Regions from separate parts of the Pseudoalteromonas sp. THAF3 genome, predicted to be linked through region 1. Evidence: predicted binding sites of a transcription regulator. Region 1 holds the regulator's gene; each other region holds the start of a gene.
What was found. The regulator sigma-54, encoded in region 1, starts transcription at its own class of promoters, with help from an activator protein. The targets are predictions, from matches to a motif close to GTTGGCACGNNNNTNGNNT.

Region 1 (7,457 bases):
GATAAAGAGTTGGCCGAAGAGCTGGTAATTAGCCTAGATGGTGTAAACGATGTAGAAAACCAGCTAACGGTTATGAACAACGAAGAAGGTATGAGCCACAATGATGATGCAGGAGATACTGGCAGCGACTTAACCGACGCTAAAATCTCGACGGTAATCACTACCCGTCTACTGTTTGACTCAGAAGTTGCAGGCACTGACATTGATGTTGATACCGACCAAGGTGTCGTTACGCTTAAAGGCAACGTAGATAGCGAAGCCGAGCGTGACCTTGCGATTAAAATCGCTGAAAACACAGAAGATGTTCGTGAAGTAAACGATGAACTGCGTGTAATGGCTGAATAATTAGTTGTAAGTTCTCGGTAGAAGGCCCAGCGTTGCTGGGCTTTCCTTTATCTACAAGCAGGTGTAACTAGCGGAGCAATCATGGACATTATTAGAATCATTTTCTCAATTCTTATTCCCCCACTAGGTGTATTTTTGCAGGTGGGCTTAGGAATGCACTTTTGGCTTAATATTTTACTAACCCTATTGGGCTACTTCCCTGGCCTTATTCACGCTATCTACATTATTGGGCGGCGTTAAATAAGGAACCAAGTCGCGGTTCCAAGGAATGCGAAGATACCTACGATGTCGGTAACTGTGGTCAGCACTACATTACCGGCAAGCGCCGGGTCGATATTCATTCTCTTCAGAATTAGGGGAATAACCGCACCAGCAATACCCGCAGCGAGGAGATTCATAAACATCGCAAAGGCGATCACTAAACCGATTGTTAAATCCCATTTCCAAAGCGCGATGGCGCTACCGATAAGCAAAGCCCACAGCACCCCATTCAAGGCCCCGATGGCCAGCTCTTTGGTCAGTATAAATTTCTGGTTGGTGGCGTTAATATGGCCAAGTGCGAGGCCTCGAATAACCAAGGTCAGCGTTTGTGAGCCGGCCACGCCCCCCATTGACGGCACAATACCATTGAGCACGGCTAAAAATGGCAAGATACCCAAGGTGGTTTCGAAAAAGCTCGCCACAAATGCGGCCAGCATCGCGGTCAATAAATTTACTCCAAGCCAAACGGAGCGCCGCTGAGTACTTTTAAATACCGGTGCAAAGGTATCTTCTTCATCATCTAGACCGGCTAAGCTCAGTAAACTGTGTTCAGCGTCTTCACGGATAACATCGACGATATCATCAATGGTAATACGCCCAAGTAAGTGCGCCTGATCGTCGACCACAGGGGCCGAAATCCAGTTGTGGCGCTCGAACAGCTGCGCCACTTCAGACTCATCCATGGTGATTGGAATAGATTCACACTCTTCATCCATGATGTCGCGCACGATGGCATCTGGCATGGTGGTTAGCAAAGAGCTCAATGGCATTGAGCCTAAAAAGCAGTTATTTTTATCGACTACGTAGAGCTCATCGGTGCCTTCAGGTAGCTCGCCTTTGAGACGTAAGTAGCGCAGCACCACATCAACAGAGACATCGGGACGGATAGTCACTGTATCGGTATTCATCAGCGCCCCAGCTGAGCGCTCCTGGTAAGACAGAGCCGTAGTTGCACGGTCTCTATCTTGAATATCCATCGCCTCAATAACGTCTTTATAAACGGGCTCTGGTAAGCTTCGTAATACTTCCCCTAAATCATCATCGTCCATGTCCTCTGTCGCTGCGGCGATATGCTCAGGCTCCATGCGTGAGATAATGCTCAGGCGTACATCTTCAGAGAGCTCTTCAAGTACATCACCTTGGACATCAGGGTCGACGAGCGCCCATAGTTTAGAACGTGTCTTATGGGGCGATGATTCTAATAATAATGCGGTATCACAGGGCGCAGTTTTGGCGAGAAGCCTGCGTACATGAACAAACTGGCCGCTATTAAGAGCTTCGGTGACTTCTTGAAGTTGTTGCAGCGGGTAATCTTGTTCATAGGCTTCTGGCATAGGCATCCCTTAAATACAAAAAATGGGGTGGGAAATAGCGTGCAAGCAAGCGCTTACAAGCCGTTGATTAGTTTAACCTAACTAAATCAATGATAGCAAAAGTAAATGCCTAAGGGTTATTCTTGTTCGTGGAACTTTTCTGCAATGAGCGCCCCGATAGCTGCCAACGCGGCGTCGGCATCAGGGCCTTCACACTGCACGCGCACTTCCTTACCTTTGCCGCTCTCAAGGAGCAGTAAAGCCAAGACACTGTCGGCCTGAGCGCTCTTATCACCTTGATATAGCATTATTTCAGCATCAAAATTCATCGCCAGTTGCGCCAATTGTGAGGCTGCACGAGCATGTAGGCCTAACTTGTTTTGAATAATAAAAGTACCTTCAACCATCACTATTTTTCCTGCTCTCGATGGCGAATTTTCACGTTCGGATAGGTATCTAAAAAGCGCTCTCCCAAAGTTTGGGCAAGGTACACTGAGCGGTGTTGACCCCCAGTGCAGCCAATAGCAATGGTCAAATAACTACGGTTATTACGCTCTAAGTGGGGTAACCAAGTTTGAACAAAAGTTTGGATCTGCCAAGTGAACTTTTGCACGATTGAGTGACTGGCTAAATAGTCTTGAACGGGTTGGTCTAACCCTGTGAGCGCCTTTAGTTCAGGTTCCCAATGGGGATTGGGGAGAAACCGCACATCAAACACATAATCTGCATTCTTTGGAATGCCATGTTTAAATCCAAAAGACTCAAAAGTGATCAGTAATTGCTTGTCTTTTTTACCCAGCACTTTTTCACGGATCATCTCCGCCAACTGGTGAACACTGAGCTCAGTTGTATCAATAATAAAGTCGGCGTGGGAGATGAGTACATCAAGAAGCTGCTTCTCTTCACGAATAGCGACATCCAACGTCATATTTTGCATGGATAAGGGGTGTAGTCGACGAGTTTCAGAGAAACGCTTAATCAACGTTTGTTCATCACTATCAAGGTAAAACAGCGAAGGCTTAGCAAACTCAGGCAGGTAAGCGAGAATGTCGTTAAATTCATGCTGCTCTTTGGGCAAGTTGCGCACGTCGATACTGACGGCAATTTTGTCATAATTTGCTGAAACACTGCGCACCAAGGAGGGGAGTAAAATAACTGGGATGTTATCTACGCAATAGTACCCAAGGTCTTCGAGCACCCGTAACGCGACTGATTTTCCAGAACCCGAGCGACCACTGACAATGATAAGTTCCATCCGACAACTCCTTGTTTTACCCCAAAACGCACATTTAAACCACACCATGAATCAATACGGCGCGCATTAGTCGGCGATCAATTGATAAAGCTCTTGATCGCTGCTCGCCGAGCGCAGTTGTTTACACAGTTGTTTGTCTTTTAGTTTATCAGCAATTGTCGCTAAGGTCTTCAGGTGTTGTTCAGTCTCATTAGCCGGCACTAAAAGTGCGACAAAGATATCCACTGGACGGTTATCAATGGCATCAAAGTTAATGGCTTCGCGATTAGTTACAACAATGGCAATCGTACTGTCGATACCATCGAGACGGCCATGCGGAATAGCAACGCCTTTGCCGATGCCGGTACTGCCCAGCTTTTCGCGGGTCAGCAGAGCATCAAGTACCGATTGCTCGCTGAGGTGAGGACTGTGCTGATGAGCCACCTGAGAGAGGTACTCCAGCATTCTTTTTTTGCTATTAAAAAGGACCGCAGCTTTGCTGCAGTCCTTGGTAAAGAGTGAATCTAGGTTCATGTTAGTGACGAGATAATTTCTCTTTATGTTTAATCACTTGACGGTCGAGCTTATCAATTAAGCCGTCGATCGCCGCATACATATCTTGGTGCTCTGCGGTTGCGAACAGTTCACCACCGTTAACGTGAAGAGTAGCTTCTGCTTTTTGTGTTAGTTTTTCAATATCAAGAATGACATGCACATTATTTATATGGTCAAAGTGACGCTCTAATTTTGCAAATTTGCTATTCACATAGTTGCGAAGAGAATCAGTGATTTCTACGTGACGACCGGTAAGATTTAATTGCATAAGCATTTTCCTTCTTGTCTAACGTCTATATCAAACTTTTACGCTGATTTGACGGTGGAATGGCTAGCGATTCACGATATTTAGCAATCGTGCGCCGAGCCACTTTAATTCCTTGCTCGGCTAGTACGTCGGCAATCTTGCTATCACTCAACGGTTTAGCAGGATTCTCCGCAGCTACTAGCTTTTTGATCAATGCTCGAATCGCTGTAGACGAGCATTCACCTCCGTTTTCGGTTGTAACATGGCTGGAGAAAAAGTACTTCAGCTCAAAAATACCCCGTGGTGTATGCATATACTTTTGGGTGGTCACACGGGAAATCGTTGACTCATGCATTTCCACCATTTCGGCAACGTCATTAAGCACCATTGGCTTCATTGCCTCTTCACCATGTTCAAAGAATGCCTGTTGTTGTTGAACAATGCAATTAGTTACTTTAAGTAGCGTATCATTGCGTTGTTCCAAGCTCTTTATAAACCATTTCGCTTCTTGTAAATGCGAGCGAATAAATTGACTATCGCTTTGTGACTTACAGCTTCGCGACATTGATGCATAGTGATCGTTAACGCGGATCTTAGGCATACTATCTGGGTTTAATTCAACCACCCAGCGGCCTTTAACTTTCTTCACCGATACGTCTGGAATCACATACTCTGACTGCTCTCGCACAATCGTGGCTGCAGGAGTCGGATTTAAACTGTGTATCAGTGTCATCACCTCTTTTAACTGCGCTTCTTTAAGCTTAGTCTTTTTCATCAAGGTGCGATAGTCGCGACTACCAAGCAAATCAATATAGTTACAAACTACCTCTTTGGTCTCTTCAAGCCAAGGGGTTTGTGGGTCAAATTGCTTGAGCTGGATCAACAAGCACTCTTGTAAAGAACGTGCACCAATTCCTACTGGATCAAAGAGTTGGATACGCTTGAGAACGGCTTCAATTTCATCGAGCTCGATACCATCGTCTTGTTCATCATGATTCAAGCTTTCCAGCAGATCTTCACAACTGACCGTTAAAATGCCGTTGTCATTGATGGCTTCAATGATGGCTGTGGCGATAGCCTCGTCGGTGGCACTAAAAGGTGTTAATTGCAGCTGCCACATTAAATAATCGTGTAACGACTCGGTGGTTTCGCCTTGATAGATAGACTCATCTTCTGGCATAGGCCCAGAGGAGGCAACGGGAGCCGCACTAATATACTCATCCCAAGACACATCCATGGGCAAGTCTTCACTGATGGACTCGTTGTTCATGGCATCAGCACTTTCAACTTCGTCCTTACTGGCGCTGGCCGTCTCGGCGGTGTCGTTATTTTGGTTGTCGGACGTCGACTCTTTTTGCTCTTGGTTGTCGTTATTATCGGCGTAATTGTCTTCTTCAACTTCAAGTAATGGGTTGGCGTCCAACGCCTCTTGAATTTCTTGTTGGAGATCCAAAGTACTGAGCTGCAACAGGCGAATCGCTTGCTGCAATTGTGGGGTCATTGTTAATTGCTGGCCTAGGCGCAGCTGTAATGATTGCCTCATGTATCTCTAACAATCCTTTAATCGTTATAATCTAAACTGCTCACCCAAATAGACGTCGCGAACCGTTTGATCGGCAAGAACTTGCTCTGGAGTGCCAGAAGCAATGAGCTCGCCATGGGAAACAATGTATGCGGTTTCACATACGTCTAGGGTCTCTCGCACGTTGTGGTCGGTGATTAATACACCAATGCCACGATTGCGCAGATGCTCTATGATTTTCTTTATATCTAACACTGAAATAGGGTCGACACCAGCAAAAGGTTCATCCAACAAGATAAACTTGGGATTTGCCGCCAATGCTCGCGCTATTTCTACCCGGCGACGTTCGCCACCAGATAACGCCATTCCTTGTGAGTCTCGAATGTGCTGTATATTAAACTCATCAAGTAGGCCCTCAAGCTCGCTTTCACGCTCTGCTTTGCTTAAGCCCTTGCGGGTTTCCAGGATGGCCATCAAATTTTGAAAAACTGTCAGCTTTCGAAAAATAGATGATTCTTGCGGTAAATAACCAATACCTAAGCGCGCACGAGAGTGCATCGGCATCAAGGTGATATCCTCATCATCAATACTGATGGTGCCTTTATCACTGGGTACCAAGCCAACTATCATGTAAAAAGTAGTTGTCTTACCGGCTCCATTAGGGCCGAGCAAGCCGACGATACTACCTGCTTGTACTTCTAAGCCCACACTTTTGACGACCTCCCGGCCTTTATAGCTTTTCGCTAATTTTTGTGCTTTAAGAGTCGCCATTATTGCTCTTTCTCCGGCGTATCGTCACTTTGTGGTGTTAATGTTGTGCGCACTCGTGTGCTGGAGTTTTCATCCTTTTCGGCGGTGATCAGCTGTTTGGCAATATCATAGCTTATGGTTTCGGCAACGATATGCTGGTCGGCCATGGCAATCTTAGCATCACCTTGAATTTTAAGGGTCTCAGAGGCGACGTCATAACGAATTTCCAGCGCCTGTGCAGAAATCTCAGTGCCATCTTCCATCACTTCGGTGTACACTGCTGGTGAGCCGGTGGCTACGAGCAATTGCTTGTTATCACCCAATTCTGGACGACGGTGAGCCTCAAGGCGGTCAGCTTTTATTTCCCGTTTGCCGTGAACAATATGCACGTTCTTATCAAAAATAGTGATATTTTCTTTGATCAGTGCTTGTTGTTTGTCGGCATCAATTAACACTTCCTTGGCGGTGATTTGCTCAGCAATAGCGCTGGCAGAGCACAAGCCAATTGCGATGGATGTAATTAATGCACTGATTTTATTGGTCATAATATATTGTTCGCGTATGTTCTGTTAATTCAACTATCTCTGTATTGAGGTCTGCTTTCAAGCCTTGCCCGGTGATCTTCATATTCGGGCCACTTAATACTACAGCCTGCTCGGACTCCATGCGCTGGCTATCTATATCAACTTGAATGGCCTCAGCGCTGACCTTCTCAATCATCGCCCCTTCTTTTAAGTTGGTGGCGGTGACGTTATTTTCCAAGATCAAAATGTTGTTGTTGTATAAAGTCGCTTCATCGGCGTTTACCTGCCAATTTTCTGTTTCACCATATAAGGTAAATACCGGCTTGGTGAAATGCGTAAACCCGAGCTCTTGATACAGCTCCATTTCCTCAGCATAAACGGTGTGGCTTAACTCACCCTGATCGTTATAACTAGTCTGACTTAGCCCAGTTGCGATATAGTCGGGTGTGGCAATATGGTCTTGCTGAGCGACACCATTATCTGTCGACTTCATAAAATAAGGGTACCAAAGCCACGCCATCGCGACGATAAATAGCAGTGATATGAGCGCTCTCGCTGCGTTCATGTGCTACTTCCCTGTGTTCCCAGGCTATGTCCTTGGGCCAGCATCAGCAAATCTGTGAGCTCACGCACAGCACCAAAACCGCCCGGTAGCAAGGTACTGTAATGGGCTATTCGCTTAACCAGTGGATGAGCGTCGTTAACC
Region 2 (7,457 bases), 1.0 Mb from region 1:
GGATGCTGGCGCTTGTTGCTTATTGGTGCAACATGAAGTGCTCGGCTGTGGCGTTCTTTCGGCGCAGCAACTCGGCGACGATGTCTGTATTGGGGTTGCCTCGGGCTTAGACTCTTTACCTACTAGCACACCTGCGGTAATGGCACTGGTAATTGCGGCAATAGGACGAATAATAGCCATAAAAGGGCCCAGTAAGACATAGGATACGGACACTGAGTCGACACCAGTTTCAGGCGTGGAGACTAAAAAGGACGTAGTCGCACTTTTCGAAGCGCCTGCCCGTCTGAGCCCAACGGCAGCAGGGATCACGCCACAAGAGCATAGTGGCATGGGAGCGCCAATAAAAGCCGCTTTCACAGTTGTCCAAAAGCCTTCTTTACCAAGGTGGCGTTGCAAAAAGTTAGCAGGAAGGTATACATTGATAAGCCCAGCTAAAAGCAACCCCAACATCAGCCAAGGTGCAGATAGCACAAACAGTTGCCAAAAATTAGTTAGTAAGTCCATCAACGTCCTCCAATGCGGTCAAAATTGAACAATGCTCTGCCGGTAATTCTGTGCCACAACACTGCTCAGCCAATTGTGAAAGAGAGGCATAAAAGCGTTGCAACTCAGCGATACGCTCTGCCACGAGTGCCTTTTTCCGCAGCGTAAGTTGCTTCACTTCATGACAGCTATGCTGCTGTTTCTCAAAGTTAATCTTCAATAACTCAGAGATTTCTTGCAAACTAAATCCGACGTCTTTAGCACGACGAATAAAGTTTAATTGCGCTAAATGGGCGTGCGTATAATCCCGGTATCCTGCTGCAGTGCGATTAGGCGGTTGTAATAGCCCTTGCTGTTCGTAGTAACGAAGCGTATCGGGACTCATGTCCACCTTTTTTGCTAACTCTGAAATTCGCATTAGTTTTTCTCGCAGTTATTTAACTGTCACTGATTGTAGACCTTAGTGTTAACTCCAAGGTCAATATTTTTTTGCGTCCGCTAAGTCACCATGAAAGACTAGTGCTAAACCACCGTATTTTAACGCCTACTTTGTCTCACTGGCGAAACGAGAGAAGAGAGTTATGAACATAGTACTACTTGATGCAAAAACTTTAGGTGACAATAGCTTAGCCCCACTGGAGCAACTCGGAGACTTCCATTCTTACGAGCTAACTGAGCCACAGTCCGTTGTTACTCGTTGCCAAGATGCCGAGGTTATTATTAGCAATAAAGTAGTGATTAATGCTGAGCACATGCAATCGCTACCCAAGCTTAAATTGATTTGTGTTGCTGCCACCGGCACCAACAATATCGACTTACAAGGTGCAGCAGAGCAAGGCATCACAGTATGTAATGTTGCTGGCTACTCTACCGCATCAGTGGTGCAACACACCTTCGCCCTACTCAACGCCTTATTAGGTAACATTCATCGCTACATTAATGACTGCCATCACGGTGCGTGGCAACAAAGTGATATGTTTTGTCGCTTGGATTATGCCATTGAGGAGCTTGCCGATAAAACCCTTGCTATCATCGGCTATGGCGAGTTAGGTCAGGCGGTGGCGCGCGTTGCAGAAGCCTTCGCTATGAAGGTCATCATTGCGGAGCGTAAAGGACAGCCAGTACGAGAAGGACGGGTTAGCTTTGAACAAGCACTGCAAAACGCTGATGTGGTCTCTATCCATAGCCCTTTAACGCCACAAACTCAGCAACTATTTAACGCCGACGCATTCGTTTTAATGAAACCAAGTGCAGTGCTCATCAATACAGCTCGTGGCCCTATTATTGATGAACAAGCGCTCGTTGTGGCCCTAGAGCAAGGTGATATAGCCGGTGCGGCGTTAGATGTGCTTACACGTGAGCCTGCCACCACAGATAATCCATTAATTGCCTATCAAGGCCATAACTTATTGTTAACGCCACACATTGCCTGGGCCTCTCGCCAAGCCCGCGACCGCCTCATTGAACAATTGGCGAAGAATATTATTGGGTTTGCCAATGGTGAAATCCGCAATCAGGTTAGTTAGATTCACTAAACTATGGGTTTCTAGGCCTAAGAGACACCTTGAAAATTTCATAACCCACTGATAATAAATAAAAATAAATATTGGCACTAAATTTGTTATCTTACCTAGGTGTTAACAATACTTAATAACGGATATAACAATGAAAAAAACACTTATTGCCGCTTTAGTCGCCCTTCCTTTACTGGGAGGCTGTGTTGTTTCAGTGAATGATGGCGATGCTGATGCCCGTTGGGCTGGCAGTGATTGGCAGCAGCAACAAAAAGACAACCGCACATACATTGCTGACTTGCAGCTAGGTACCGGGTTTGCGCAAGTGAAAAATTCTTTGGGAACGCCAGATTTCAGTGAATCTTTCCGCCATCAACAAGACAACTACCAAGTGTTATTTTACGCCACGCAAAGTAAAAAGTCTGATGGCAAAATCTCAAAGGACGAATGCACCCCTTTGGTTTTTGCTGATGGCGCCTTAGTCAGTGTAGGTGACAGCGCCTACCAAGCGCTTATCAATAAGCTATAAACGTTCAGCCACCCACAGGGGTGGCTTTTTTATGCGAAAAATACAATGGTGTTACGCCCTTGTTGCTTCGCTTTGTAAAGCCCCCTGTCAGCGCGCTCAATAAGCTGTGATTCCGATTGCGCATCACCAAAACCAGGATAGGTGGATACCCCCATACTGATAGTGACATGGTCAGCAACAGGCGAGTCTATATGCGCCACGTTAAGCTCTTCTATAACGCGTTTTAGCTTTTGTGCCAACGCCATGGCTGTTCCCTCTTCACTCCCTGGCAGCACAGCAGCAAATTCTTCACCGCCATAGCGAGCGACGAAGTCACTACCACGTTGACAATTGGCCACCAAGGTTGAAGCCACTTTCTTCAAACACTCATCACCGCGTTGGTGGCCATAGTGATCGTTGTAACGTTTAAAAAAGTCAATATCGATGAGCACCACAGACAACGGCAGCCCAGCGCGGACACTACGCCGCCACTCCCGCGAGAGCTGTTCATCAAAATAGCGGCGATTGGGAATTTCGGTTAAGCCATCGATACTGGCCAGCATCTCTAACAGGTCGTTCTTTTGCTTGATAGTCAGCTGGTTTTTAACGCGCGCGCGCACTATGGCACTACCAAAGGGTTTGGTTATGTAGTCCATGGCTCCGAGCTCAAGGCCTTTAGCTTCATCAACAAGAGAATCATTGGCGGAAATGATAATGACAGGAATAGGCTGTGTGCGCTCATCATGCTTAAGCTTACGCAGCGCTTCGTAACCATCCATACCGGGCATGACGATGTCCAGCAAGATCAGATCAACACTGTTAGTCGCTAACCACTCAAACATGGCCTCAGCACTTTCGACACCAAACACTTTGTGCTTGGGGCTCAGCGTTTTCTCCAAAACCACCCGATTTAACTCGTCATCATCGACGACAAGAATACGTGCTGACCTCATTTATTTGCCCTAGTTTGTCTTAACTGCTTGCAGAACCAATACAAAAGAATGAATTAGGCTGCAATTTACCCGCTATTTAACGTATTTACCCAGTTTAGACATAAATACCTAACAATTCACTGAATATATGGCAGAAATTAGCCACATACACAGTGAATTAGCTTGTATGCTTAGAGGTTTTCTTCAGCAAATGAAGCAAGGCGACTGCGCACCACACCGTTTAGATTTACGGTGGCACTGCCCTCAAAATGCTTAAAGCGCTCAACGATATAGGTCAAACCCGATGTCACTGGGGTCAGATAGTTACTGTCTATTTGCGCCAGATTCCCCGAACAAATCAATTTAGTGCCCGCCCCGCAGCGCGTGATGATCGTTTTCAACTGTGAGGCTGTTAAATTCTGACTCTCATCAAGCAATACCACGGCATTTTGGATACTACGCCCACGCATGAAGTTCACCGATTTAAACTGAATATTGGCTTTTTCCATAATATAGTTGCGACTGGAAATCGGGTTCTCATCGCCTTTGTGCAACACCTCCAAAGAATCGGTGATCGCTGCCAGCCAAGGCGCCATTTTTTCTTCCTCTGTACCTGGCAAAAAACCTATAGACTCCGCTATTTCAGGGGTATTGCGGGTCACAATTAGTTTGTCGTATATACCTTTTTCGATGATCATTTCAAGGGCGGCCGCTAAGGCTAAAATCGTTTTGCCGCACCCTGCCGGACCAGTGAGTAACACCAGTTCGATATCTGGGTCGAGCAAGGCATCCATGGCCATGCCTTGGTAAATATTTTTTGGTTTAACGCCCCAGGCGCTGCGCGCCAATAGCCGTTCGACTCCTAGGTCTTTTAGGGTTATATGTGCTTCATCATAGCCAACTACACGAGCCGCGAAATGGCCACTGTCATCAAGCAAATATTCATTGGCAAATACATCAGGTACCAACTCTCTGGCAACGTGATGAAGCGCATCGCGCCCTTGCTGCTCGGTTTCACACTCCCCAACATGCTGCCAGAAATCACCCTCTATTTTTTTATACCCTGACGTCAGTAGTGTAATGTCATCAATCAGTTGGTCTGTACGGTAATCTTCAACATAATGCAGACCCGCACCTTTGGCTTTAAGACGCATGTTGATATCTTTGGTCACTAGCACCACTTTGGCGTCGCTGTACTGCTTTTGCAGATACACTGCGCAGTTAATGATGCGGTGATCGTTTTCATCCCCAGGCAGCCCAGAGATGCTATCTGCAAACAAATGATCATTAACAATAATGAGTTTACCCCGAGGCGCTTCTGGTGCACGTTTATTACTGGGCAATAGCACCCCCTGCAACATTTGCTCTGGGGTGGCATCGCGCAATACTTCATCGAGTGCACGAATAGCCACTCGTGCATCGCGACTCACATCACGTTTGCGGTCTTTTATGTGGTCGAGCTCTTCGAGGACTGTCATTGGAACAATTACATCGTGTTCTTGGAAAGAGAGGAAAGCAAGGGGTTCGTGGAGTAATACGTTGGTGTCGAGCACATACATTTTACTACTGGTAGCGTGGCGGTCTTGGTCCATAGCGCGTTCCTATTTGTCTTTTATTGTATGTATGCCGCCGCAGCTCAATAAACAGCCTGAATCAGTAACGGCATACTTCAAGTTTAGTCTATGGATTACAAAAGACGCTTTTATGACAGTAAAAAAGACGATGAAAATCACACTTTTTTGTTTGCAAAAATGCCCTTCTTTTGCTGCTGTATATAAAACACACAAGCGTAGAAACTTTTCTGCGTTTTGTGGTGATAATCAATCAAGAGCACGCTAATATAGCCGCCTTTTTTTGCTTGGGCCAACGCGCTCAAGCCTAGGTAAATCAAAGTCGAGTCGAGCAAGTAATGAATTTTTCCTTAGGTCAACGTTGGATCAGTGATACCGAGTCCGATTTAGGATTAGGTACCGTAGTTGCATTGGAAGGACGCCAAGTAAGCATTCTTTTTCCTGCAAGCGGGGAAAACCGGGTCTATGCACAAAGTGAAGCCCCCGTTACCCGTGTAAAGTTCAATCCTGGCGATACTATTCGCAGTGCTGATGAATGGGAACTTGAGGTCAGCGAAGTAACACAAAGCGATGGCTTATATACCTATGTAGGCAAACGTCTTGATAATGACGAACCGGTGGAACTCAAAGAAACTTTTCTCGATCATTTTATTAAGTTTAATAAGCCTCAAGACAGGCTTTTTGCTGGTCAAGTAGACCGTTTCGATCGTTACACGCTGCGCTACAACACGTGGCAACATCGCTACCAGCGCGCGCAGTCACCACTAAAAGGGTTAATTGGGCAACGCGCTAGCCTTATTGAGCACCAATTGCATATTGCCCGTGAGGTGGGACAACGTTTTGCCCCGCGCGTGTTACTCAGCGATGAAGTGGGTTTAGGTAAAACCATTGAAGCCGGTATGATTTTGCACCAACAGTTGCTTACCGGCCGCGCTGCGCGCGTGCTCATAGTCGTGCCGGAGAATTTACAACATCAATGGCTAGTAGAAATGCTGCGCCGCTTTAACTTACAGTTTGCCATTTTTGATGAAGAGCGCTGCGCCGAAGCCTATGCCGACAGCCCCAATGTGTTTGAGACCGAACAGTTGGTGCTCACTAGCTTAGAATTCCTAACCAAGAAAAAACGCTGGTTTGAACAAGCAACCTTGGCGGATTGGGACCTTATGGTGGTTGATGAAGCGCATCACCTAAGCTGGTCGGTGGATAAACCCAGCACCGAGTATCAGCGCATTGAAGAGCTCAGTCGCGATATTGCCGGTCTTATTTTGCTTACCGCCACCCCAGATCAGCTTGGCCACCAAAGTCACTTTGCCCGTTTGAAACTACTCGACCCTGACAGGTTCTATGACTACGACGCCTTTGTTGCCCAAGAGTCACATTATCAAGACATTGCTGACGCAGCCAATAGCGTACTCCAAGAACAAGCTCTGAGCACTGAACAACAGCAAGTACTTACCAACCTGCTAGGTAGCGAAGCGCAAGCACTACTTGCAGGTATTGCTAAGGGCGATGAGCAAGCGAAAGCCAGCATGCTAGAGCAGCTTCTGGACCGTCATGGCACAGGGCGCATTTTATTCCGTAACAGCCGCAGTGGCATAAGCGGCTACCCCGAGCGTATTTTACACACCTACCCAATGGCAATGCCGCCGCAATACCAAACCGCGATGAACGTAATGGGCAGTTTAGGCAGCTCAGGGCCGGCTGAGCTCAACGCCATGCGCGCGCTGTTCCCAGAGAAAATGTTCCAAGAATTCGAGGGTCAAGACAGCAGCTGGACACAGTTCGACCCTCGGGTACAGTGGCTTATCGACACCCTTAACGCCAATAAGCCGCAAAAGATGTTGGTGATTTGTGCTAAAGCCGAAACTGCGTTAAGCCTTGAGCAAGCACTGCGTGAACGCGAGGGGATCAAGGCCGCACTGTTCCATGAAGGCATGAGCATTATTGAACGTGACCGCGCCGCCGCATTCTTTGCCGACATTGAAGACAGTGCTCAGGTCCTTATTTGTTCTGAGATTGGCTCTGAGGGGCGCAACTTCCAGTTCGCTCACCACCTCGTGCTGTTCGACTTGCCGCTCAACCCAGACCTTTTAGAGCAGCGCATTGGCCGCTTAGATCGTATCGGCCAAAGCGAAGACATTAAAATTCACGTGCCTTATTTTCAACACACTGCGCAAGACACCCTGCTGCAGTGGTATCACCATGGTCTAAATGCCTTTGAACACACTGCCAGCACTGGGCATATTCTCAATCAAGAGTTTGGCGATGAGCTCATCGAGTTACTGGCTGATGGCAGCTACCAAGATGAACCGCTGCAAGCACTGGTACAGCGCGTTCATGCGCGTTACCTAGCGCTCAAAGCGCAAATGGAATCAGGACGTGACCGGTTATTAGAGCTGCACTCCAGCGGCCAAGGTCAGTCTGAGCACCTAGTGCAGGATATCAATGC
Region 3 (7,457 bases), 1.3 Mb from region 1:
TAAAAATGACGTCACGAACGACCAAAACAAACTCCGTTCGCAAGGTAATAGTGCGCATTTGCAGGCACTGGAAGAGAAAATCGACTCCCTATATTTAATGAATTTAGCGGCATTGGAGTTGTTGCAAGATATGGGAGTCAGCCGCAGCGATATTTTACGAAAGATAGAGGAAATCGACCTACGTGATGGCAAACTCGACGGTAAAGTCGCATCGTCGAGTCACTGCAAAGACTGTGGCCACAAGGTGAGCCCTCGTCGCCGTCATTGCTTTTACTGCGGCGCTAATATCGCTCAGCTGCAATTTTAGCTCCCTCCTTAGTTGCTGCACTAAAGTTAAGCCTAGGGTCAGTGATCAGTCGCTAGGTTATAAGCTCGAATAGAGCAAAGGGGCAAACAGTGCGATTACTAACAGGGTTGTTACTGACGTTATCACTTGCGGCGTGTAGCGAACCACAAACCCGCTATTACGCAAGTTATGCAGATGCACACAGAGCACAACTATTTGAGCAGGGAGAGCTACCTGAGGTATTGCCGCTATCGGCCAAGGCATTTCAAGTTAACACTCATGCCGATAGAAAACGGGCGACGGGACGCTTTAAAATTGCGCCAGCGGATATCAATATCTTTGTCAGCCGGTTACAGCAAAGCCCATACCCAGGCTACGAATTTGTGTATTATCATGGCGCACAGGTGTGGTTGTTTAATATACATAAAGACGGCAAGGTGGAGTACCGCTCACATTCAAAGTGAGGCAATACCCCGTTGCGTTAGACTACTAATTCAGCCTGAATATGGCGTATTAAATTATTGACCCAATTGACATACTGGCGATGGATTTTCTTGCCATCGTATCTTAAATTGACAGAGTCAACATACTCTACCGAAAACTGGCTCGGGGTATAATTAATATCAACCGTCAACTGATGAGTGCGAATATTGAGCACCGCAGCAACGACCCCTTCGCTTTTAGCTGCACACTGCCAGCCGAGCTGCAGGCATGCTTTGATAATGGCTTTTTCAATATCCTTATCACTGTGGTTTTGGCTCTGAGCCATAGGAATGGCATTATAAGGAAAGTCTCGCACTGGCACTGTGGTTTTGCAGGCACTCAGGGTGAATAAGGCCACCAAGGCAATGACAAGGGTGTGACGCATTTACTGATCTCCGTGTAAAAGCGTTATTGTCTCTTAAAAGTTATTATTACTCAAACCCTTGTATGTCGGTTTGTGTTAGCCAGTAGAAGCCGTGGTGGTGTCGCTATGATGGGTTTCAACCAAGCAGTTACGGCCACGGCTTTTTGCCTCGTAAAGGCCTTTATCCGCTTCAATCAGCATCTTTTTAATATCAAAATGGCCACTTTCTCGGCAAGTGACGCCGATGCTAATGCTCAGCGGCAGGCGCTGATGGTGCCAATAAAATGAGCCCTCGGCAATGGCCTTACGTAAGCGATCGCCCACTTTGAGCGCCGTGCATTGATGAGTATTGGCTAAAATCACAGCGAATTCCTCTCCGCCAATACGCGCAGCTAAATCATCTTCTCTGAGTTGCTCGCGAATGCGCTGACTCACCCATTGCAACGCAGCGTCTCCGCCATCGTGACCAAACTGATCATTGACCTTCTTAAAGTAATCCAAATCTATCATCATGACTGCAAGCGGCTGCTGCTTAGCAATACACTGCGCGAGTCGTTTTTCGCCTTCATAGAAAAACGCACGACGATTGTACAAGTTTGTGAGTGGGTCGAAATTAGCTAAGTTAGTGAGTTTAGCTTCTGAACGTATGAAAAAAAGCATTGGAAACACCAATGCAGTGCAGGTGGTCAGTAGTAAGTGAACAGCAAGAACTAACTGTTTGGTCCAAGGTAGTAATGATTGCTCCCAGTGCAACAAATTGGTAAGCAGCAGGCCCGTTTGAACCAACATTACCAGCGCATGCAAGGTGACGAGAATAAGCAAAGTAGCGGCATATATATTGCCTTTGGTTGTGGTTCTAACAGCCGCTGCAGCGGCAAAGAATAGTGTGGCAATAGCCATAGAGGTGTAAATCTGCCCCCACAGTGGTTGGTGGTGCAACAACGCCAGTAACAACGCACTGAAACCCAGAATAAAATAGATAGACAACGGGTTGTGGTGTTTTGAAGAGCAGTACCAGAGTATACCTCTTAGCACCAGCAATGGCGCTGTTATCATCAATAGTTGGGCGCTGTAATGGGTCAGTACCGGTAAGTCGATAAACACACGCAGAGTCGCGCTTATTTCAGCTAAACTAAATACCAGACAAGATAACCCCCAGTACAAAAAGCTTCGTTGTGCACGTTGGTAAAACACCAACAACAAAAAGACGCCAATAAAGGCGTTTAGTAAAGTCGATACCACTATCAATGTTGGTAGATGTAACATGGCACTCGGGATGTTGGGGTGACACTTGAAGTTTAGTTCACCTACTTGGCGTCGCAACCCGCGCCATGGGGAGTTACTCAGTAAAGATAATTAAAATATCGTTAATTAAGCGTAAATATGGTGGTTTTGGCGAATGCGGTGAACTGGCTTAATCTCCATCTGACTGAAACTAAAGGAATTAATATTTGGCGCTGATTTTGCTTAGGTAAGCAAAACGACAACAGGAGTGTGAACATGAGTGTTCCTTTAAAGGACAGGCCGTTAGCGCAAGTAAAAGAAGAGATCATCGATCAGCTAATTTTAAATTACAGTCATGGTGAAATTTCAGCGCAGGCGTTTGAACGTCGCCTTGATCAAGCGTATGACTGCAGCTGCCAAGAGCAACTAGCAACATTGGTTGCTGATCTGCCGCTGCACAGCGACCCACGCTACAACAGCGAGAAGGCGGCACGTATGCGTACTCCTTTCACGCAAAGTAGCGAGCAGGTTAATGGTGAGAAAATTACCGCCATATTAAGCTCGGACCAACGCAGCGGTGAATGGGTTGTCCCTAAAGAGATTCATCTAAACAACTATTTGGGAAGCATTGAATTAGACTTTACCAACGCTATCTTTTCTCACCCTGAAGTACACATTTACGTTAATTGTATTTTGGGCAGTGATGAAATTGTGGTGCCAGAGAATGTAGGTGTGCAAACTCAGACCACCAATATCATGGGGTCACTGGTTAATAAGCGGGTCTCACTTGGGCCGCGATACGAAGATAAACAGCGACCGCGCATTATTATCCATGGGCGTATTATTCTCGGGAGTGTGGAAGTCAGTATTAAGCGAACGATGAAAGAGAAATTAAAGGCCTTTGCCTTTGATTTACGTGATTTATTTGATGGCCGAGAGCAGGGTAAAAGCCGTAACCGATATGATGGCTAGAATGTCGGGGCTTGTTCATAGCAAGCCCCGTAAACTGATTAGTCCTGAGAGTACTTTTCTAGTTTGTTGTAGAGTGTTTTCACACTAACACCTAATTGTTCAGCGGTATCCGTTTTGTTGCCGGCGTTCTCTTCCAAGTTTTTTAAAATTGCCGCTTTTTCCAACTCTTCCAAAGAAATTCCAGTAGGAATATCGACGCTGTTGTTGTCGCTTTTGCTTACTGACTCACCCAATGAAAGGTGCTCTGCTTTGATTACGTCATCGGCTAAGATCATTGCCCGTTCAATGGTGTGTTTTAGCTCCCGCACGTTGCCTGGCCAGTTATAAGCAGCAATGCGGCTAAGTGCATCGGTAGCGATACGTTTGTGGCTCAATTCTTGGGCATTACGGTAGGCCAGGAAATGCTCAGCGAGGCCGGTGATGTCATTGCCTCGATCGCGCAGTGGTGGCACCCGAATAGGGAAGTGCGCTAAGCGGAAGTATAAATCCTCACGGAAAATGCCATCATCAATGGCTTGTTGCGGGTTACGGTTGGTTGCACAAACAATACGCACATCGGCATGCTTCACTTGTTGACTGCCTACGGCGCGATACTCTCCGCTTTCGAGCACGCGCAGTAACTTAACTTGTTGCTCTAATGGCATCTCTGTCACTTCGTCCAAAAACAGCGTACCGCCTTTGGCTTGATCGAAGACCCCTTGGTGGTTGCGGTGTGCACCTGTAAATGCGCCTTTCACATGACCAAACAACTCGCTATCAATGAGCTCTGGGGAAAGCGCACCACAGTTTATCGCAACGAAAGGTGCTTGTGGCTTATCGCCAGCAATATGAATGGTATTAGCAACGAGCTCTTTACCAACGCCACTTTCGCCAATAATCATCACGTTGGCGTCAGTGCGTGCGACCTTACGAATAGTGCGATACAACTTGTGCATAGACTTAGAAGAGCCGACTAATAAACCAAATTGGTCAAGGTCGCTGGACTCAACGGCTTTACTTGATTGACCAGCTTCACCAAACAGTTCGTAGCTGTCTTGCAGGGTTTCGCTAATCAGCTCTAAATCATATGGAGCGCGATAATGGAACCCAGCACCATCGCGCATCAACTTATCAAGATACGGGTTTGGCTTGCCTTTGCTTAAAAACAAAAACTCAACATGCGACAGAGCGTCAGTTTCGCACAATGTAGTATAATTCTGTTCAGTGAACTCTTCGATTTCGACTAGTGCAATGTCACAACCTGAATGGGCAACTTGCGCTTCCCACGGCTCAAACTCGTTTGCGTAGACCAGCTGAAATTTCTTTAATACGTCTAGCTTTGCCAGCTTCGAGACCAGCTCGGGATCGCTGAGTTGTACAAACATTTTAACCTGGCGCATGTGCGACTCTCCTTCAAAGAGTTGTAAAAATAACAAGTCAGCGGGTAGATGTTACTCGGGTCCAGCGAGAAGATCCTTCTAACCTTCTGAATTATAATAAAATAAATAATGGTATATGAATTGCAAGTGAACTAAGTACATCAGCGACCATAGGAGTCTAAATATGGTTCATCTTGACCAATCACAAGCAAAACGTGATAAAAAAATTGCCAAAGACATCACAAAGCTGAACCGAGATGCGGCGACGTTTTATAAGCAAGCAGCTGAGCAGGTCAGTGACTACAACGTCAGGCATGTCTTCATTAATATGGCAAAAATACGGGAACAAGCCCAGTTATCTGTCTACGATGTGGATGAAAATCCCGATCACAGCAGTATAGAAAATACTTGGCTGGGTACAGCGATCGCTTGGTACGCGCAAGCTAAGAGTCATTTTTCTAACAGGCCTGAGCAGTCAATGATAATCGATCTCATTGAGTTCGAGAAGAAGTTATTGGCGAAAATAAAAAAAGCAGTCAGTGAAGCTCGCGACCCAGCACTCAAAGGCGCTTTAGCGAGTATTACTGCCGATATCCAGATGTGTATCGACCAACTCAGTGCATGTAAACCAGCGAATACTCGCAGCCACGCAACGCAGTGAGTACAATAACGGCCATAGCAATGTTTAACAACCCATACTATGGCCATGTCGAAAATATTTGTGATAGGTTTACCGCGCAGCGGCACCACCAGCGTGTGTGCTGCTGCACTCGATTTAGGTCTTCGCACCGCCCACACAGCTTATACTAAAGCGTGTTTTGAGCGTGCGGAGCTCGTTGCCGACACACCCTGCTTTAGCCACTACCCGGAGCTGGCTGAGCGCTTCCCTGAGGCAAAATTTGTGCTCTTGCAGCGGCAACCAGAGCGTTGGCTGGAGTCTATCCAACGCTTATTGCAGCGAATGAGTACCAATTTATTGAGCGATACAGGGGGGTTTAGTCCGCTTCTTAAAGCAAGTTACCATCGTGTATTTTCGCCTTTGAATGAACAAAGCCTAGTTGATGGTAAGCACCTTGAATATTGCTATAAGCGGCATCAGCAAAAGGTATCGACGTATTTTTCTCAGCAAGCGCACCGTTTACTGACAATTGATATCAGTGAGCCCCATAGTTTTCAGCAATTTTGCCAGTTTGTTGGAGCCAATAGCACGAGCAAGCAATTTGCGCACCTTAACCAGCATAATAAGGTGATGGCTTGGCGCGACTTAAAGCACCCGCTGAAAGTACCCTCCACGCGCAACGGCAAGGTCGATAACCTTGAGGCGTGGCTTAGGGGGGAAGCGGTATGAGTGCGTGCAAATTTGGTATAGAATGCCGGCCATTGTTTGTATACCCATCATATTGACTATGTTCGAACTCAAATACCACACGCCAGCACAATGGACTGACGCTGTACTGGCCGATTTTGACGCATTTTTACAAGACCATGCTGGCGCTGAAAAAAAAGCCTCGGGCATGGCGTTGTCGATGCTGTCTCACTACCCAGATAAACGCAAGCTCGTTAAAGCGATGACTGATTTAGCGCTCGAAGAGATGATTCATTTTAAACAAGTGGTTAAGTTGTTAAGCGAGCGCGATGTGAACCTAGGGGATGATAAAAAAGACCCTTATGTGAATCAGCTGCGAGGCATGTTTCGCCATGGAAAAGACGTGTTTATGATGGATCGGCTGCTGGTCGCGGCTGTGATTGAAGCTCGAGGCCATGAGCGCTTCGCGCTAATAGCTGAAGCGTTGCCACCTGGTAAAGACAAAGAATTTTATGTCGCGATTGCAAAATCAGAAGAAAAACATAAAAACTTATTTGTTGAGCTTGCTTATGAGTATTTCGACAAGGCTGAAGTCGATGCGCGGTTAGCCCAAGTGATTGAGCGCGAGGCACAAATTTGCGCCTCTTTACCATTTCGTGCAGCCTTACACTAATAACTTAAATTCGACTAGCGCGAGCTAGTCGAATTGCTTCTCGAGGGTGCGTAACTTAACCCCTAGCCAACATAAAATAAGGCCAAACACAAAGGCATACAGAGCGACTAGCCAAAGCATGGCAATAATACCTTGTCCGGGGTTGAAAATAAGGTAGCCACCAAATAACACCGACAATATACCACTGATTAATATAAGCGTGGTGCCCTGTAAATGTTTAGCTAATTTCACTGCCGCAACGATTTCTGTAACACCGATAGCGACTGCCCAAAAGGCGATGAGGTAGAGCATCACGTAGGCCGTTAGTTGGGGCATGATCAAGGTGATAATAGCCGCAACAATCCCCAAAAGGCCGGCTATTAAGGTGACAAACCAATAGCCGTTCTGGCCTTTTTGTTTTAACGCCAGCCAGACTCTTGAGCCGCCATCAAGTAAAAAGAAGGCCGCAAAAATAAAAATTAACACGTTGATAGTTAATTGCGGTGATAACCAAGCGATGGCCGCAAATATGATTGCTACTAAGCCTTGCAGTATGAAAATGGGCCATTGTCCGGGTAGTGACTTTGCGATACTCATCATCCCTCCTCGCGATAACAACACAGTTCAAAAGATTGCGCCCGTGCTACTTATCGATGCAGCCTGCAAACAGGCTAAGTGGTTAAATTGATAGTGCCAATTGCTTAGTCAATCTAGCAAGTGCTTGCTTTGAAGGCAATTTATATCGACCCACGTGCGCAAGTTTGGCGCTTATGGCTATGCTTTATAGAGTGCGAAAACAGATGGATGATGTG
Region 4 (7,457 bases), 260 kb from region 1:
TCAGGAGTTAGAACGTCAAGGGGTGGTTAGCGCCCGGGAAAAGTCTGGGTTTTACTTAAATGCGGCGGTGCTCCCGTGCAGCCAGCCAAAGCGCTCGCGATTGGCGCGCTCGCCCGTGGCAGTTAACAAGCAGGCATTAATTGAACAGGTTTTCGATGGTTTACATCAGCCCGGTGTGATCCCGCTGGGGATCGCCAACCCGGTGGCGGTGAGTGCCACCGATAAAGTACTGAGCCGAACTATGCGCAAGGTAATGAACGCAGCCGGCGACCAAGCGATTAACTATGGCCCACTGGACGGCTTTGCACCGCTAAAAAAAGAGATCATCGGTCGATATTTAGATTTTGCCATCGGTGTGAATAGTGACGAGCTCGTTATTACCAATGGCGCGCAAGAAGCATTAAACATTGCGCTGCAATGCGTTACGCAAATGGGTGATATTGTCGCTATCGAATCGCCCTGTTACTTCGGCATCATTGAGATGATTGAAAGCTTGGGGCTGAAAGCCATAGAGATCCCAATGTGCCCGGAAGAAGGTGTCTGTGCAGATGATTTGGCGCGTGCCTTCGCAGAGCACGACATCAAAGCCTGTATTTTCTCTACTACAATTAGCAACCCCTTGGGCTCGCAAATGTCCGATGAGCGCCGCCAGCAACTGGTGCGCATGATTGAGGAACGAGGGGCGGTGCTTATTGAGGATGATGTGTATGGTGAATTGGCGTATGAACATAGTCATGCTAAACCGGCGCAATACTTTTCTCGCAAAGGGCAAGTGATCACCTGCTCGTCGCTTTCCAAAACAGCGGCGCCGAGTTATCGCGTAGGATGGATGATTGCTGGTAAGTATGCAGCGCAAGCGCGACGCTTAAAACGGGCGATTAGCTGTTCATCATCATTGATGAATCAGTGGACCCTGTACGAGTTTATGAGTAGTGGCGATTACGACAAAAACTTACGTACACTACGCCAGCGCCTAGCCTTGAACAAGGAGCGCATGCGGGCGCTGGTGTTACAGCATTTTCCGGAAAAAACGCGGATGACTAATCCCAAGGGCGGCTGTGTCTTGTGGCTGCAGTTACCAAGCCAATACGATGTGATTGAACTTTTTCATTTGGCGTTGGACGCGGGGATCAGCATTACACCGGGCTCAATATTTAGCGCTACCGATAAATACCGTCAATGTGTGCGCCTGAGTTATGGTATTCCTTGGAGCGATAAAGTGGAAGTGGCAGTAGCGCGGTTGGGAGCGCTCTGCCAGCAAGTGCGAAAGGGGTGATTATTCCGACTATTTAGTAATTAAAAGCTGGAAGTCACTTAGTTCAGGGACCATGCTCACCAGTTGGGCCTCTTGCTCTGCCAACTCTGAGAATGAATGGCACAGGGCGTCTGCGCGCTGCTCGATATTGGCAGCTTGAAGCTCAACACGCTGTTCAATTTGCTCACCCATGCGTTCCATGCGCTGCTCGAACTCATCCATGTCGCCACCTGAGCTAACCATTTGTGAGCCCAGCGCCATCAGCACACTGCCCATGGATTGCACCATCGCCTGTTCAACGGCTTGCTCAAAGTTTTCATCGAATTGTTGCTCAATATCTTCACCTAGCTCATCAAAGCTTTGTTTGCCCATCACAAACTCGCCATTTTGATAAAAGCTATGCTCGATATTATTGCCAATATTATCCACGACCTGCTGTAACGCGTCATTATGCTCAATGCCAAATGCTGCACTCACTTCCTCAATGGCCACACCGGCTATTTTCACGCCATCAAGGGCAATCTGAGCAACTTCAGGGACGTAACTACGTAGTTGCTGAGAGTAATTATCCAGTGCTTGCTGCTGAGCTGCAGTCAGAGGCATAACTTCACCATCAACGAGCAGCTGCTGACCATCGTATACCATGTGTTGATTATCGACATTGGTGATTTGTATGCGTTCAGGGTTGATACGAATATCACTTTTAAACTCAATATCGCACTGTTGTGAACCAAATGAGAGGTTATCTGGCTTTTGCTCGTGTGCCAGTGCGCTTGTGGTTACCGTCATGGATGCAAAAAGAAGGGCTGCTGTCGTTTTCATTGTCATTATTCCCGTTGATTGTTGTTACGAGAGATACATTACAAATTCGGTGCCAAAATTATTACTCCATAATAAACAATAGGTTATTAATTTATAGTGAGCTGGCTTTTGCTAGAGATTTAAAAAAAAGCTAACTTTTAGTTGTTTTCAACAAGGTGTTAGTGAAAGTCGCACATTGATGATCATCGTCAATAAAAGATATTTGTTGAAACGATAAAAAAATCTCACTTTCCAGTTTTGCCATTTGCAGCTATTTATTCATTTTAAGGGCGTAGGCTCTTGGTCGTGGTGAAGCTAAGCTTGAGCCGCGCACAATGATTGTAATTAACTGGAGTGTATTGTGGGTAAAACATATTCCTATGATGCGTTAGATGACGAATTTGTTGAAGATGAATACGAAGCGATGGGGCGTAACCAACATGACCGTCGTAAGCGCAAGGTCAAAAAGAAGCTTGATGATTATCTAGAGCAGCGTAAGCTGCGGAAAAATCTCGGCTACGATGATTTTGACGATTACCTCAACGAGTAAAGTTAGGAAGGGGCGAAAGCCCCTTTTTTGTTTTCAGCGCAGCAGAAAATAAGCAGCCATCCCTACTAAAGTGGTGAGATAGATACTTTTACTGCGATAAGCAACAATAATGGCCAGTACGGCGGCCAGTAAATAAGGATTGCGATAACTAATATGCCACTGCCCCTCAGGAAGGAGGACAATGGGCACCCAAATAGCGGTCAGTACCGCCGGCGCACTGAAGCTTAAAAAGCGCTGTAATTTGGGCCCGACCCGAAAGGGTAAGGCGCGATGTAAAAACAGGTAACGGCTGGCAAAGGTGATACATGCCATAAGCACTATGGTCGTCAGTATCATTGGTTACCCTTACTGACCATGTAGCCCACCGTCATACCACTTAGGGCGCTAAGTACCAACCAGAGTTCCAGCCCCCAAGCTTTGAAAGTGGCGGCGCAAATCCCGGTGATCACCACGCAGGCTAAGGTTGCTTTGTTTTTTATGGTGGGCACAACCAAGGCAATAAAAGTAGTGGCGATGGCAAAGTCTAAGCCTAAATTGGTTAAATCGGGTAATAGTTGGCCTGCCAAGATGCCCAATAGAGTCCATATATTCCAGGCCACATAAAAGCTAAAGCCAGCGCTGAGCGCATAAATAAGGCGTGTTTTCGTTTGATATGCCTTGCGGTGGTGGGAAAAGGCGAATAGCTCGTCGGTTAACACGAAGCTGACGGGCAAGCGCCAGCGCAGCGGTTGGCTAATCACTTTTTGGCGTACTGCCAGACCATAGAGAAAGTGGCGAGAGCTAATAATGAAGGTCGTAAACAGCAGTGTCAGCAGTGGCGTATGATCAGCGATAAGCTCGATGGCCACCAGTTGCGCCGAGCCGGCAAAGACCAACAACGACATCAATTGCGTTTCCCAGGCGCTGAAGCCGTTTTGCATCGCCAACGAGCCACATAATAGCCCCCAAGGTAAAACCGCTAAGTTTAACGGCAACATATCGAGCTGACCTTTGATAAGGGCCAGTCGATGTAAGCGGGTTCGGTTTTTAGCGTTTGTAACAGCAGACATAAGCAAAGTTTTTTACGATCAAGCACGCAGCATGACACAGAGTTTGGCATAATCGCAATATTGCCAAGTTAAGGAGTCAAAAATGAAAGTTTGGGATGGGTTTATACGCTTTTTTCATTGGAGTTTAGTGCTGTGTATCGCTGGCCTCTATTTCTCTGCGGAGGAGGGCGCGATGGAGTTACACTTTGTGCTCGCCTACATTACCTTAGCATTGCTTGCAACTCGCTTGTTATGGGGGCTTTTTGGTAGCGAAAGTGCCCGTTTGCGCAAGTTATTACACTCACCCAAAGCCGTGTTTAGGGCGCTCAAACAAAGCGAACAAGTGGCCGGGCATAATGCGGCGGGCAGCTATATGGTGTTGCTATTTTTTGCACTGTTATTGGTGCAACTGCTCAGCGGATTGATGACCACAGACGACATTCTTACCGATGGTCCTTTAGTCCAATATGTATCTTACGATTGGGTTGAGTGGGCCTCGTCCGTGCACCATCAAAACTTTGACTTTATCCTAGCCGCCATTGCTTTGCATATTGCTGCTATTGTGATTTATGCATTGAAAGGTAAAAGGCTGGTGCCAGCGATGGTCACCGGTCGCAATAATGCAATGCAAGAAACAGCGGTAGTCAAGCCTGCTTGGCCTGCGTTCGTGGTTTTTGCAGCTATACTGGCTGCGCTGTTATGTACTTGGGGTTACGAGCCGCTCGTAAGTCTTATTTAAAACATACTTTGTTACATATTCATGAGGTCCATTGAAAGTCCATTGAGCGGGCATAGCCCGCTTTCCAACTTACTTATAATAATTTTACATTAATTTAATCTTGCCCCTCTTTTTGTTTTCATTATAGTTGCAATTGAACAACAACAATAATGATGTCTTTCAGAGGAAAATTATGGCTTCAAATAAACTCAAATTGAGTGCATTAGCACTGGGCGTGTCGTCTGCCCTGCTTGGCACTCAAGTCGCAGCTTCAGAGCTAGAACCACAGAATAAAATTTTTACACCGCAGCATCAAAGCAAAATTGAGCGCCAACTTGGCGACATTAAAAAACAGAACAAACGTGCTGTATCTTGGCTTATTGAGCTTAACAGTGAGCCGATGTTTTCAGTAAGCAAAGATCAGCAAGCCACGCAAAGTGCGCATATCTCGCAAGCGCAAGAGCGCGTATTAAGTAATATTCAAAGCGCCGATTTAAACCTCAATGTGATCACACGCACCACTAAGCTGGTTAATGCGCTTGTTGTTAACGGCGATGAGTCTGAAGTGAGAAAAGTGCTGGCGCACGAGGATGTGAAAGAAATCTACCCGGTTTACGACTATGAGCTTAATGTTGCTGATAGTGCTGATTACATCAAAGCAACGCCCTTAGTTGAGAGCCAAATCGCGACTGGTGAAGGAGTTCGAGTGGCCGTGCTTGATACCGGCATTGATTATACCCACGCAGTATTTGGTGGTGAGGGTACGCAAGCGGCTTATGACGCAGCCACTGCTGATCCCACGACGGTAACTTGGCCGCAAGGTATTGTTAAAGGCGGTTATGACTACTTTAATGATGATGCCGATCCGATTGACTTCGGCACGAGCCACGGTACACATGTTTCACACTCGGTAACGGGGATTGCACCTAATGTAGAATTGTTTGTGTATTCGGTGTGTGGCGGTGGTTGTCCAGGGCTTGCACAATTACTGGCGCTAGAATCAGCGATGGACCCCAATGGCGACATGGATATTGAAGACCGTGTTGATGTAGTTAACATGTCTTTAGGTGGCGACTACGGTGACCTTGCGGAAGATGCGGTAGGCTTATTTATTAATCGCGCCGCCAAGTTAGGTACAAGTGTGGTTATCTCTGCCGGCAACGATGGTGCATATCCATTTATCGTTGGTGGCCCAAGCACCACTGAAAATGCACTTTCTGTGGGAGCCATGACTCACCCAACGGATGAGACTCGTGTGGCTGAAGGCACAGTGGCAGGCGAAGAAGCTGTTATTCAGGGCGCCAATTTTGGCCCAGGTGCGTTCAGCTTTAGCAGCGATGACATTGAGCTGGTTTATCCAGATGCCAACCAAACCGCTTGTGAGCCTTTTGCTGAAGGTGTTGATTTTACAGGCAAGGCTGTAGTGGTGGACCGTGGTGGCTGTAATTTCACTGATAAAGTACTGGCTGCCCAAACTAAGGGTGCTGCTTTTGTTATTATCGCCAATAACGTTGATGATGGCACGCCTGCGCCTATGGGCGGATTTGACGAAGCAGTGAGTATTCCATCAGTGGGGGTTACTTTTGCCACTGGGGCGCAATTAAAAGGCGGCGCTAGCTTCAATATTTCCTCTGAGTTAGTGGCAACACCTGGTGCAATGGCCGATTTCACCTCTCGTGGACCTTCGGTCAGCGGCCTATTAAAACCTGAGATCACTGCCCCCGGTGTTAATATCATGACCGCCGAGCCTGGCACAGGCACAGGGCTTTCTGGAGCAACAGGCACGTCATTCTCAGGCCCAATTACTGCTGGTACTATCAGTATGCTTAAAGAGGCTTTACCAGAGCGCAATGCGATGGAACTTAAAGCAACCTTGATGAACGCAGCAAACCTTGATGTTACCGTCACCCCACGTGCGCTTGATGAGAACGCAGCAATGGCACCGATTAGCGCCATTGGCTCTGGTTTGGTTGACGTAGAAAAGGCTGCGAACCTACCGGTAGCGGCGTGGGCAAAAGACACGCATCAAGCTGCGCTGTCATTCGGGCTGCAAAGCTTAAGTGAAACAACCACGATGACTAAAACCGTGGTAGTTAAAAACTTCTCAAGCAGTGCTAAGACATATGAGCTCAGTTTAGAGCAGCGTTTTGCAGACGATGTTGAACGCGGCAGCTTAATGGCTGAGTATCCCACTTCAGTGACTATTCCGGCGGGCCAATCCGTCGAGTTTGAAGTGGCAATGACTATTGACCCCACAACATTACCAGAGTGGCAGCTAAGTGGCAGCAATATTGACACCTTAGCAGCGACTGAGTTGCTGACAGACTCAGAGCTAGATGGTGCGTTGGTCTTTAGTGAAGGCGGTGAACAGGCCTTGCACTTGGTTTATCATGTACTTCCACGTGCAGCGGCAAAACCTGTGATCAGCGCCGAAAAAGGTGAGCAAGGTGTTGTTTATACACTGCACAACCAAGGTGCTGCGGAGCTCACACCGGTGATTGTTGAAAATACAGTAACAGACACAGTGGGTGATGGTGGTCGTTTAGATATTGTAGCTGGTAGTGTCGAGACATTGGCTGTGCCAGCCTCGTTCTGTGAATCAGGTTATGGCGTATTTACAACTTTAGTTGTTGACCAGCCTGTAGCCCACGCTGATATGGGTGGCTTCGCCGCAGATTTTGATATGGATGGTGATGGCCGCTGGGATGTCACAGCCCACTCGCTAAACTACTCACTGTTTAATGGCCCGACACCTACACCTATTACCTTTACAACGCCTTATGGTCAACTAAGCGGTAATCTGAGTAACTTGTACTTCGACAGTGCGACTAACTATGTAACACTGCAAAATTGTATTGGTGATTATGGTCTGACTGCGGCGGACTTGGGCAATGTCAATGCTACGGTACGTTTCAGAACCGCGCCTGATAACTTCCCAACAGGTGGCAGTAACGCCGTTGATACTGCTCAAGGTAACTATAACTTCGCACCTGCACAAATTGTGGCAATGGCAGTAGATGCTCAAGGTGATGAAGTACAGAGTATTGCGCCTGGTGAAAGTGCACAGTTCTTATTTGCTGATGCTAACTTCACTATTCTATCTAC

Region 2: FIU82_RS03135 (DUF3192 domain-containing protein) is a predicted target of sigma-54. The motif match lies at 2,089-2,107, and genes of this name have one in related genera.
Region 3: FIU82_RS04335 (LiaF domain-containing protein) is a predicted target of sigma-54. The motif match lies at 2,584-2,602, and genes of this name have one in related genera.
Region 4: FIU82_RS14685 (YggN family protein) is a predicted target of sigma-54. The motif match lies at 2,116-2,134, and genes of this name have one in related genera.

Annotation. Positions count from the first base shown of each region.
Region 1 is NZ_CP045418.1:2,873,226-2,880,682, reverse strand. It holds gene FIU82_RS13475 (BON domain-containing protein) at 1-345, shown strand, start outside; gene FIU82_RS13470 (YqaE/Pmp3 family membrane protein) at 427-585, shown strand; gene mgtE (magnesium transporter) at 582-1,940, opposite strand; gene FIU82_RS13460 (HPr family phosphocarrier protein) at 2,057-2,329, opposite strand; gene rapZ (RNase adapter RapZ) at 2,329-3,174, opposite strand; gene ptsN (PTS IIA-like nitrogen regulatory protein PtsN) at 3,241-3,687, opposite strand; gene hpf (ribosome hibernation promoting factor) at 3,689-3,976, opposite strand; gene FIU82_RS13440 (RNA polymerase factor sigma-54) at 4,002-5,498, opposite strand; gene lptB (LPS export ABC transporter ATP-binding protein) at 5,523-6,248, opposite strand; gene lptA (lipopolysaccharide transport periplasmic protein LptA) at 6,248-6,772, opposite strand; gene lptC (LPS export ABC transporter periplasmic protein LptC) at 6,762-7,316, opposite strand; gene kdsC (3-deoxy-manno-octulosonate-8-phosphatase KdsC) at 7,313-7,457, opposite strand, start outside.
Region 2 is NZ_CP045418.1:676,453-683,909, reverse strand. It holds gene FIU82_RS03150 (SO_0444 family Cu/Zn efflux transporter) at 1-504, opposite strand, end outside; gene zntR (Zn(2+)-responsive transcriptional regulator) at 488-901, opposite strand; gene FIU82_RS03140 (D-2-hydroxyacid dehydrogenase) at 1,065-2,009, shown strand; gene FIU82_RS03135 (DUF3192 domain-containing protein) at 2,149-2,526, shown strand; gene FIU82_RS03130 (diguanylate cyclase) at 2,556-3,458, opposite strand; gene FIU82_RS03125 (PhoH family protein) at 3,629-5,029, opposite strand; gene rapA (RNA polymerase-associated protein RapA) at 5,347-7,457, shown strand, end outside.
Region 3 is NZ_CP045418.1:953,822-961,278, forward strand. It holds gene FIU82_RS04315 (hypothetical protein) at 1-307, shown strand, start outside; gene FIU82_RS04320 (hypothetical protein) at 397-750, shown strand; gene FIU82_RS04325 (hypothetical protein) at 768-1,154, opposite strand; gene FIU82_RS04330 (GGDEF domain-containing protein) at 1,230-2,456, opposite strand; gene FIU82_RS04335 (LiaF domain-containing protein) at 2,634-3,329, shown strand; gene FIU82_RS04340 (sigma-54-dependent Fis family transcriptional regulator) at 3,368-4,708, opposite strand; gene FIU82_RS04345 (DUF2383 domain-containing protein) at 4,872-5,348, shown strand; gene FIU82_RS04350 (sulfotransferase family protein) at 5,394-6,035, shown strand; gene FIU82_RS04355 (tRNA-(ms[2]io[6]A)-hydroxylase) at 6,094-6,666, shown strand; gene FIU82_RS04360 (HdeD family acid-resistance protein) at 6,691-7,242, opposite strand.
Region 4 is NZ_CP045418.1:3,129,861-3,137,317, reverse strand. It holds gene FIU82_RS14690 (PLP-dependent aminotransferase family protein) at 1-1,276, shown strand, start outside; gene FIU82_RS14685 (YggN family protein) at 1,286-2,077, opposite strand; gene FIU82_RS14680 (PA3496 family putative envelope integrity protein) at 2,418-2,606, shown strand; gene FIU82_RS14675 (AzlD domain-containing protein) at 2,640-2,939, opposite strand; gene FIU82_RS14670 (AzlC family ABC transporter permease) at 2,939-3,655, opposite strand; gene FIU82_RS14665 (cytochrome b/b6 domain-containing protein) at 3,738-4,373, shown strand; gene FIU82_RS14660 (S8 family serine peptidase) at 4,546-7,457, shown strand, end outside.